3 regions of the Cupriavidus sp. MEYA8 genome follow, and region 3 is predicted to be linked to each of the others. Evidence: predicted binding sites of a transcription regulator. Region 3 holds the regulator's gene; each other region holds the start of a gene.
What was found. Region 3 encodes FNR, which switches genes on or off when oxygen is low (the NO sensors DNR and NnrR bind a similar motif). Its sites were predicted from a motif close to TTGATNNNNATCAA; they were not measured.
Positions count from the first base shown of each region.

Region 1 (3,249 bases), 1.2 Mb from region 3:
ATATTCATCAGCGCCAGCACGCCCAGCACCACGAAGATCGCGGCCGCAATCTTATGCACCAGCCCAATCGGCATCTTGTTGGCAAACTTGTCCCCCAGCAGAACAGCAGGCGCATTGGCGATCATCATGCCGAAGGTCGTGCCGGCGACCACGGCCACCACCGCATCGCTGAAGCGCGCCGCCAGGGCAACGGTGGCGATCTGCGTCTTGTCACCCATCTCGGCGAAGAAGAACGCAACGATGGTGGTAGCCAGGATGCCAAGCGCGCCCTTCACCGGCTTGGCCTGCTCGGCATCGTCGAGCTTGTCGGGAATCAGCATCCATGCGCCCATCGCGATAAAGCCCAGGCCCAGGATCCAGCGCAGCAGGTTTTCTCCGACCACATGCGTGATCCATCCGCCAAGCGCGCCGGCAAAGCCGTGGTTGACGAGCGTGGCAATCAGGATGCCAAGGATGATGGGGAGGGGCTTGCGATAGCGCGCGGCCAGGACCAGCGACAGCAGTTGCGTCTTGTCGCCCATTTCAGCAAGGGCGACGATGCCTGTGGAGACGAGGAAGGCTTCCATGTTGTTATGTGGGATAACCAGGCCGCAATGCATCGCGAGATGCCAATGACGCACACCTTTCCCGGCCCGGCCAGAAAGGTATGGTCATCGGTCTCGCCAGGCGTGGACGCTGCCTGGGCCAGTCTGGCCAGGCGGGGTCCGGAGCTGCGCACGCCATAACCGCAAGCGGTCAAGTCTGTTGACGTACGCCCCTGTCCCCCGGAATCCGCATTGCGCGGCGCGGTGAGAGCAGGGCGGCTACTCCCCAATGGAAGCGGCAATTATAACCGCGGCGGCGGTGGATCGTCCACCGCCGCCGCGGTCGGTATGGCGATCAGGCCGGCACCGGCGCGTTCTCGCTGGTCTGGCGGCCGCGGAAATCGGTCCAGCACAGCGCCTTGAAGTCATACAGCTTGCAGCGGCGCGCCGTGTCGAAATACCAGCGCCAGGAGAAGTTCTCGATGATGATGCGGCCCGGCAGCGCGTGCTCCAGCAGCGCCTGCGCGCGCTTGAGGCGATACAGCGGCACGCTCATGTCGACGTGGTGCGCGGTGTGCTCCATGATGTGATGCAGCGCGGAGCCGATACCATGGCGGAAGCGCAGGTGCACTGTGGTCGAGACAAACGGCTGCGCTTTGGCCCACATGGCCTTGGTGTCGTACCAGGCCACGCTGGCATGGGTGTGGTGCACGTACAGCACGAAGCCCACGGTCACGTTCCACACCAGGAAAGGCAGCACGAAACCGGCGCCGACCAGCATCCAGGCCGACTGGCCCGTGGCAAAGGCCAGTGCCACCAGCGCGCCGATCCAGGCCACGCCGAAGGCCGCCACCAGCAGGCAATCGCGCACGAAGACCGGGCGGCGGGTGGCCATCTGGCGCTTGCTGGGGAAGAACAGCTTGCTCCACCAGATCTCTACCAGGTAGTACAGGCCCGGGCCGAAGCCGGTGCGGTAGATGCGCTCCAGCGCGCGCCGCCAGCGCGGCAGCGCGTTGAATTCTTCCAGCGAGTAGGGCGCCCAGACGAAGTCGAAGCCTTTCAGGTTGGTATAGCCGTGGTGGACCACGTTATGGCCGACTTCCCACAGGCTGTACGGCGTCAGCGACGGCAGGAAAGTCAGCCGGCCCAGCCATTTGTTCAGGCCGCGGCGCGGCGTCAGGCTCTGGTGGCAGGCATCGTGGCCGATGATGAACAGGCGCGCGATCACCAGCCCGGCCAGCACGCCCAGCCCCAGCTTGGCGGCCCAGTGCGAGGCTAGCACCACGCCGGCCAGCACGGCGGCGAACAGCAGGTAGTCGAAGGCGAACAGCGCCAGCGCGCGCGGCGTGCTGCGCTCCCCCAGCGGGATCAGCCAGCCGCGGATGACCTTGCGCGACGGGAACGGCGCGTCCGGGGCGATCGGCTCCGGCAGCGGCAGCCGGCCGGGCTTGGCGGACTGCCGGGCATGCGGGGCATGCTCGGGATGCGCTGAGGGCGTGGATGGGATTGCGGTCATGCGGAACCTTCTGGTTTTGCGGTCGGATGGCGTTGGCCAACGCAGCCAATGCTGCCAATGAGGCCGGCGCATGCCGGCCATGGCGAAACCGCAAGGTTAGAAGGCTTTGCCGGTGGGGATCTTGACGGGCGTCAATCCGGAAGGACGCGCTAAGCGGTAAAAGCGCGCCCGCCGCGAAGGGCGGGCGCCGTGGTGCCGGAATTGGGTACCGGACAGGAGTGCCGGATGTGACGGATCAGGCGGCGGCGCGCACCGGCTCGCCCATGATGTAGACGCTGTCGATCACGCGGTCGTCGCCCAGCATGGCAAAGGCGAACAGTTCTTCTTCCAGCGTCTCCGAGCGGTTGCTGCGGCGGGCGATCAGCGGCGTGGCCTTGGGATCGAGCACGACGAAGTCGGCCTCGCAGCCCTCGCTGAAGCTGCCGACGCGGCCGGTCCAGCCCAGCGCCTCGGCGGCGGCGCGCGTGGCCAGGTAGAACATGCGCAGCGCGGTCAGGTAGTAGCCGCCCATGCGCGCGACCTTGTGCGCGGCGTTCATGGTGCGGAACATCGAGAACGAGGTGCCGCCGCCGACGTCGGTGGCCAGCGTCACGTTCAGGCGGTTGGCGTCGGACTGGTGGAAGTCATAGAAACCGCTGCCCAGGAACAGGTTGGAGGTGGGGCAGTGCGCCACCGCGGCGCCGCTGTCGGCCAGCCGGCGGCGGTCGTCCTGGTCCAGGTAGATGGCGTGGCCGTACATCGCGCCGGGGCGCAGCAGGCCGTAGCGGTCGTAGACGTCCAGGTAGCTGCGCGCGTCCGGGAACAGCTCGGCTACCCATTTGACCTCGTCGCGGTTCTCGGCCACGTGGGTCTGGATAAAGGCGTCGGGGTAGGCGCGCGCCAGTTCGCCGCAGGCGGCCAGCTGTGCTTCGGTCGAGGTCGGCGCGAAGCGCGGCGTGATCGCGTACGACAGGCGGCCCTTGTTATGCCAGCGCGACAGCAGGTCGGCCGAATCCTGCGCGCCAGTCTCGGCCGTATCGCGCAGGAATTCGGGGCAGTTGCGGTCCATCATCACCTTGCCGGTGACCAGGCGCAGGTTGCGCGCCTCGCTCTCGGTGAAGAGCGCGTCGGCCGAGGCCTTGTGCACCGTGCTCCAGACCACCGCGCTGGTGGTGCCGTTGCGCAGCAGTTCTTCGGTGAAGAAACCGGCCACGCCGCGGGCGTAGTCGG
Region 1 covers NZ_CM181221.1:966,427-969,675, forward strand. The annotation lists gene AC5WJ1_RS04470 (TMEM165/GDT1 family protein) at 1-566, opposite strand, end outside; yybP-ykoY riboswitch at 700-824, opposite strand; gene AC5WJ1_RS04475 (fatty acid desaturase) at 880-2,040, opposite strand; gene guaD (guanine deaminase) at 2,276-3,249, opposite strand, start outside.
Region 1: a site for FNR is predicted at 2,162-2,175, ahead of AC5WJ1_RS04475 (fatty acid desaturase). Genes of this name have one in related genera too.

Region 2 (3,249 bases), on a different replicon from region 3:
GAACCAGGGCGCCGGTTCCCCGATACGCATGCAAGGCCCGCGCCAGTTCCGTTCCGGCATGTTCACGGGTCTGAAAACGTGTTTGATATGGGCGCATTCTAGAACTGAAGGAGAATCAACGATGAATCTGCAAGACCGCGGCGCCGGAAAGGCGGCCGTCACGCAGATCGGCTAAAGCCTCATTGGCCTGCTCAAGCGGATACGCGGTGGTGTGTGTATGCAGCAAGGTGCGGGCGGCGATCTCCATCAGCGCAATCCCGTCGGCGCGCGTCAGGTTGGCGACGGAACACAGGCGCCTCTCTTCCCAAAGCAGTTCGTAAGGCATGCCTGGGATATCGCTCATGTGGATGCCGCCGCAGACAACGGTGCCACCTTTATCGACGGCGCGTAGCGCTTTGGGCACCAGTGCGCCCACCGGCGCGAAAATCAGCGCGGCGTCCAGAGGCACCGGAGGCGGGAGGTCGCTCGAGCCGGCCCAGCACGCTCCAGTCTGGTATGCCAGTTGCTGGGCGCCCGTGTCGCCAGTGCGGGTGAAAGCGTAGACTTCCCGGCCTTGTGCCACGGCAATTTGCGAAACCAGGTGGGCGGCTGCGCCGAAGCCATAGATGCCGATGCGGCGTGTATCGGCGGCAGGCCCTGCCATGCGCAGCGTCCGGTAGCCGATCAGGCCGGCACAGAGCAGCGGGGCAGCGTGTTCGTCATCGTAGGCAGGCGGAATCCGAAAGCAATACCTGCTGTCTGCGACAACATATTCAGCGTAGCCGCCATCGCGCGTATAGCCCGTAAATAGCGGTGCATCGCAGAGGTTTTCGTGATGACGCTGGCAGTAGCGACAGTGGCCGCAGGTATGGCCAAGCCATGGCACACCCACGCGGTCGCCCGGCCCGAAGGCGGTGACACCCGCTCCGCAAGCATCCACCCGTCCAACGATCTCGTGTCCGGGGATGAGCGCCGGTTTGGGATGGCGCAGGTCGCCGTCTACGATATGCAGGTCGGTCCGGCATACGCCGCAGGCAGAAACAGCGATGCGTACCTCATCCGGCCCGGGCTCGGGGACTGGCCCGTGTACCAGGACCAAAGGCTGCCCCGCGCCTGCAAATTGCATGGCTCGCATGGTCTCGGGCATGCAGGTGTCCTTGTCGGTGCCCCGGCGTGGGGCGTCAGCCTTCGATTTCGCTGCGGACCAGCAAGACCGGCTTGGTTGTCTGGGCCAGTACGCCTTCCGCCACGCTGCCCATCAGCAGCCGCCTGACGCCGCGCCGCCCGTGCGTGCCCATGACAATCATGTCGGCATTCCAATTGTCGGCTTCGGTGGCGATGGTCGTGGAGATCCGCCCGGGAGCCACCGGCTTTTCGTCCAATTGCGTATGGCATCGGATTCCCGCCTGGCTGAGGCGTGCCGTCGCGGCGTCCAGTGCCTTGCGGCCGTACGAGATCTGCTGGTTCGCCAGTTCGCGGGGATCGAAATAGCCTGCCTCAAAGTACACATCGCTGTCATCGACCACAAACAACGCCTTGACTTCGGCGCCGGTGGCCGCGGCGATTGCGATGGCCTGGCTGAGCGCCAGGTCGGAGGAGTGGCTGCCGTCCACGGCGAGCAAGAGGCGCTGGTACATGCGATGCTCCTGTGGGATGGGACTGCATAGTCCCTGGGTCTGATGCATTCAGCCTAGGCGGCAGTGTTGGATGGAACTTGATATTGGTCAAACCAAGGCGCGGCCCCCCGCATCGTGAGCAGGCCGGTGCAGCGGCCAAGCGCTTGCCAGTTCCCATTCCTGGAGGCGGCGCCTTGGGGCGGTGCCGCCTGCTGCACCCGACAAGAATCCATGCATTGTCAGTGACAAGAGCGGCACTTGTTCAACTCGGGTGACGCTGGGGCACAGGTGGCGCAGACGGCGGCGATGCCGAATCCCGGGACGGAAAGAGGGCCCTGCCGCTTGCCCACTGCATGACGAAGGCCTGCATTGCGAGGATGTCACGCGGCCTCTGCATTGCCAGGAACTGTCTGGTGCATGCATGGGTGCCGGGAACGGCGCCATGGAACCATTGAAGGTTCCATTCCATCAGCGTCTCGAACTGTGAAAATGCTTTCTCGGAAAAGCACAGTACATCTGCCATACCCCTGAGGACTTCAAGATTGGCTTGCTGAGCCGCTGAAAGCTGGGCAAAGGGCAATCGATTCATGATCACGCTCCCGCATGTGAGCGCCACAGTCATCGGTTCGCAGTATGGCGCTCCGAGTGGAGACACTCCGGCAGAACCGGCTGGAGCCCCGCTCGAAAAATATGAAGCCCGACCCGTGCCTGTCCCGACTTGAGAATGCACCCCGGCCACGATCAAATATCGCCATGGCTTCAAGAAGCAGGGGTACGCAATCCCGATGAGACAAACAACGGGGGGATGAGTCGCTATCCGAGGGGATATCCGGAGCCGCCAGGCGCGTTAGTGCGCCCTTGGCCGGCTCCGGACTAATAGAGGCAGGCGAGACCTACGCCTTGGAGTGGCCGCTCGCTGTCGAGCCGGCGCGGAATCGTCATTGCAGCGCCCATTTGCGAGGGTTTGGCCGCAACTTGGGAAAACGGCAGCGCATGCATGCTTCGTGAGCACAAATTATCGAAAGCGCGCGCCGTGATGTCCATCGCTCAGTTCCTCTGAAGAAGATTGAAAACGAGGTTCAGGGCATCATATCCACTTCGCAAGGAAAGGGCAAACCACTCCGGGCCGATGCCGTGCTGGTGGCGGCGATAATGCCGGGCGGGTGGTTCGGCTCGTCTGCGCTAATGCGGCGATGGCAGCTGGATGCCGCTGAATGCCAGCGCCAGCCCACCGACAAGCACCAGGCTGAGCGCCCACACCACGTCGAGGTTGAACCAGCTGCGCGACACGAATTTAAGCCCGACATAGCGATAGACCAGCCAGGCCACCACGCCCCCGGTGGCGATCAAGGCCGCGGCATGCACGACGGACACGAGCAGCGCCATCGAGACATTGGCGCCCATCAGCGCGGCGGCGGCCTTGTGGCCGGCATCCTCGTCGGCGCGGCACAGCCCGAGATAGATCGGCACCAGCATCAGCCCGGCGCCATGCGCGATTGCCACGGCGAAGGACCATAGCGCCAGGCGCCCCGGCCGAATGCGCGCCAGCGAGCGCGGATGGCGGCGCCAGGCCAGCAGCGCCAGCCCCCAGCCGATCACCAGCAGCCCCGCGGCAAACTGCAGCGGCGCCTGCCAGCGGGCCACCATGGCCAGC
Region 2 covers NZ_CM181222.1:193,309-196,557, reverse strand. The annotation lists gene AC5WJ1_RS17965 (phosphoribosyltransferase family protein) at 1-97, opposite strand, end outside; gene AC5WJ1_RS17960 (zinc-dependent alcohol dehydrogenase family protein) at 116-1,126, opposite strand; gene AC5WJ1_RS17955 (universal stress protein) at 1,161-1,616, opposite strand; gene AC5WJ1_RS17950 (hypothetical protein) at 1,858-2,184, opposite strand; gene AC5WJ1_RS17945 (hypothetical protein) at 2,778-3,249, opposite strand, start outside.
Region 2: a site for FNR is predicted at 1,694-1,707, ahead of AC5WJ1_RS17955 (universal stress protein). Genes of this name have one in related genera too.

Region 3 (3,249 bases):
CGTGCGAGCCGACAGCGACGAGCTGAAGCACCTGACGGTCGAATATGACAAGCAGGCCGAATCGCTGGCGCCGACCTCGAACCGGCTGTTGCCGATCCGCATACGCGTGCCGATCGAAGACGCGGCGCAGGGTACGCACAAGATCAGCGTGACGGTGACCAGCGAAGGATCGGAGCAGGGCAACGCCGAGATCCGGCAGAGCACCAGCTTTATCGTGCCGCGCGACCTGTGACGCCAGGCGCTCGGTGCAGAACTCAAGGGGGCATGATGAATCAGCAAGGCAATCCGTGGTGGAAAGAGCCGTGGCCGTGGCTGTTGATGAGCGGCCCGCTGGTCGCGATGGTGGCGTGCGGCGTCACCATCTGGCTTGCGTCGTCGCATCCTGACGTGCCGGTGCAGGGCGCAGCGCGCCATGGACTGGTGGTCGAGAAGGCCGAGGCGGTGCGGCCTCAGCCGAGCGCAGCGAGGCAGCCATGAGGTTGCGCTGGCTGATGTGGGTCTTGTGGCCCGGGTTCCTGATGGCGGGCTTCGCCACCGCGACGGTGTTCTCGGTCGTGGACCCCGGTGATCTGAAGTTCTTCGGGCATCCGATCGAGGCGTCGCGCGAATCGATCTACACGATGAGCTTCCTGCTAGCGTGGATCTTCTGCGCGCTGTCCAGCGGGTTGACGCTGTACACGATGCCGACGCGGCTCAGCGATACCGACGAGTTGGAGTGAATGCCGATGCCTGCGCCGCCCCGCGCGGCGCAGGCGCAAAGCGGCGGGTGGTGGGAAGGGTCAGCAGCTACGGCTGTAGAGCTGCTTGATGCCGGCGAGATCCACCAGCTTGACGTGGCGCTGGCGAATCTGGATCAGGCCGGCTTCAGCGAAACGCGAGAACAGGCGGCTGACGGTTTCCAGCTTCAGGCCCAGGTAGCTGCCGATTTCCTCGCGGCTCATGCGCATCACGAATTCGGTCGACGAGTAGCCGCGCGCCGACAGGCGCTCAGACAGGTTGATCAGGAAAGCGGCCAGGCGTTCTTCGGCGCGCATCGAACCGAGTGTCACCAGCATCATCTGGTCGTGCGTGATTTCCTTGCCCATCAGCCGCAGGAACTGATGCTGCAGCGAAGGCAGGTCTGCAGACAGCGTCTGCAGGTCCCCAAGGCGGACTACACAGACCTCGGTATCTTCCAGCGCGGTGGCGTCCGAGGCATGCTGCATCTCACCGAGGCCGTCGAGGCCGACGATTTCGCCTGGCAGGTGGAAACCGGTAATCTGTGAACGGCCGTCTTCGGTCGTGACATGGGTCTTCAGCGTGCCGAAGCGAACGGCGTAAACCGCGGTGAGGGGATCGCCCATGCGATACAAGGTCTCACCCTTATGGACCCGGATGCGTTCCTGCACCAGCGTGTCCATCTTGGTGAGGTCTTGCTGGGACATGCCAACCGGAAGGCACAGTTGCCCCATCGCGCAAGTGGAGCAACGGGGCGACATCTCAGTGATTGGAATGGAGGTGAGCAATTGGAACCTGCAAGAGTGGATGCGAGGGCGCGACCCCGCCATTTTACCGTGCGATGTGATGAGGCAGGGAGTCAGATTTGCCATTTGGTGTACTAATTAGCGTTTTTATGCTGGCATTGCTGGGCGGCGTGCACTGCGCGGCAATGTGTGGCGGCATCGCACTGGCGGTTGAACAGCCGCGTGGCGGCGTCGCGGCCCTGACCTTCGTGCGTAGCCGCGCTGCCTGGGCCGGCGAGTTGCTGGCAATGCACCTGGGCAGGATTTCGACCTATGTGCTGCTTGGCGCGCTGTTGGGCGCGATTGGCGCCGGCGCGTGGAAGCAGGACTACCTGCCGTTGCAGCGCTGGTTGTTTGGTGCCGGCAGTGCCATGCTGCTGTGGTCGGGCTGGCGCGTGCTGCGCGGCAATGCCTTTACCGTCGCGTGGCTCGAGCGGCTGGCGGTGCGGGCAGGCAGCGTGCTGGCGCGGCAGCTTGGGCGGCTGGGCGGCGGCGCCATGCCCACCTTCGTGCGTGCGCATGGGGGGCTTGCCAGGCGCTATGGTGTTGGCCTGGCGTGGGGGCTGGTGCCGTGCGGCATGGTCTATGGAGCGCTGACGCTGGCGCTGCTCGCCGGCAATGCCGGTTCCGGTGCGCTGGTGATGGGTGTGTTTGGCATCGGTACGCTGCCCAACCTGCTGGTGCTGTCGGGGCTGTCCGGCTACCTGCGCAGCCTGTCGCGGCGGCGCGCGGTGCGCGTGGGCGCGGGCGTGGCGGTCATGGTGTTCGGGGCCCTTGGTCTGGCGCGCGCGGTGTTGTTGCCACATTCGCTGGCAGAGCAGGGTTTCTGCCTGGTCTTTTGAGACGTATGCGGCGCTCGGCGCGTCGGATGGTGGTTGCGGGCGAGGGCGGGAATGCCATACAATCGCCAGCATTGCGGTATCGCGCGGTGTTTTGTAAGCAGCGGCGAGCAGCGCCAGCGGCCTTCCTGCCAGAAGGTGCGCCCAGGGCGGCGGGGAGTGTTGGTAGTTCGATTCCCGGCCCGTCCCACGGTCCATCCGGATCAAATGATCTGGTTCAAAAGCCCGGCTGGCACTGCGGTGTTGGAGATGCCGGCCTTGCTCCCGATACCCGTTTTTCTTGCGTCCGAGGCGTTCAGTTCGCCGACAGCGGCGTCCGTTGTGCGGACGCGCCACGCAAGAGGTTCGCTGACCGGCCCATGGCGGCATGCGAACGATCTCCTGCCGGAGTGACCCGGCAACTCGATGCAAAGAAAGGGAAGTGCACGGCTTGGATGCAGCAGGCATCCGGGTGAGCTGCGCAATGAGATGGCGATGGCATTGGCATCGCTGTATCCAAAATCTCCGGTGCCCCGGATCCGTCCGGGAGCAGGTGCAAAGACAGGCTGCACACCATCAACATGAATACCCAAGAGGCGAAGATCGTCCTCGAGACGGCGCTGATCTGCGCGCAGGAGCCTTTGCGCGTCAATGATCTGCGACGGTTGTTCGCCGACGACGTCGGCGCGGACACCGTCCGCGTGCTGCTGGAGGAACTGCGCCAGGACTGGCGCCCGCGCGGCGTGGAGCTTGTGTCGCTGGCCAGCGGCTGGCGCTTCCAGAGCCGCCCCGAGATGCGTGAATACCTTGATCGCCTGAATCCGGAAAAGCCGCCGAAATACTCGCGCGCCGTGATGGAGACGCTGGCGATCATCGCTTATCGCCAGCCGGTGACGCGTGGCGATATCGAGGAAATCCGCGGCGTGACG
Region 3 covers NZ_CM181221.1:2,190,344-2,193,592, reverse strand. The annotation lists gene ccoG (cytochrome c oxidase accessory protein CcoG) at 1-232, shown strand, start outside; gene AC5WJ1_RS10145 (FixH family protein) at 268-477, shown strand; gene AC5WJ1_RS10140 (hypothetical protein) at 474-719, shown strand; gene fnr (fumarate/nitrate reduction transcriptional regulator Fnr) at 780-1,505, opposite strand; gene AC5WJ1_RS10130 (sulfite exporter TauE/SafE family protein) at 1,583-2,344, shown strand; gene scpB (SMC-Scp complex subunit ScpB) at 2,902-3,249, shown strand, end outside.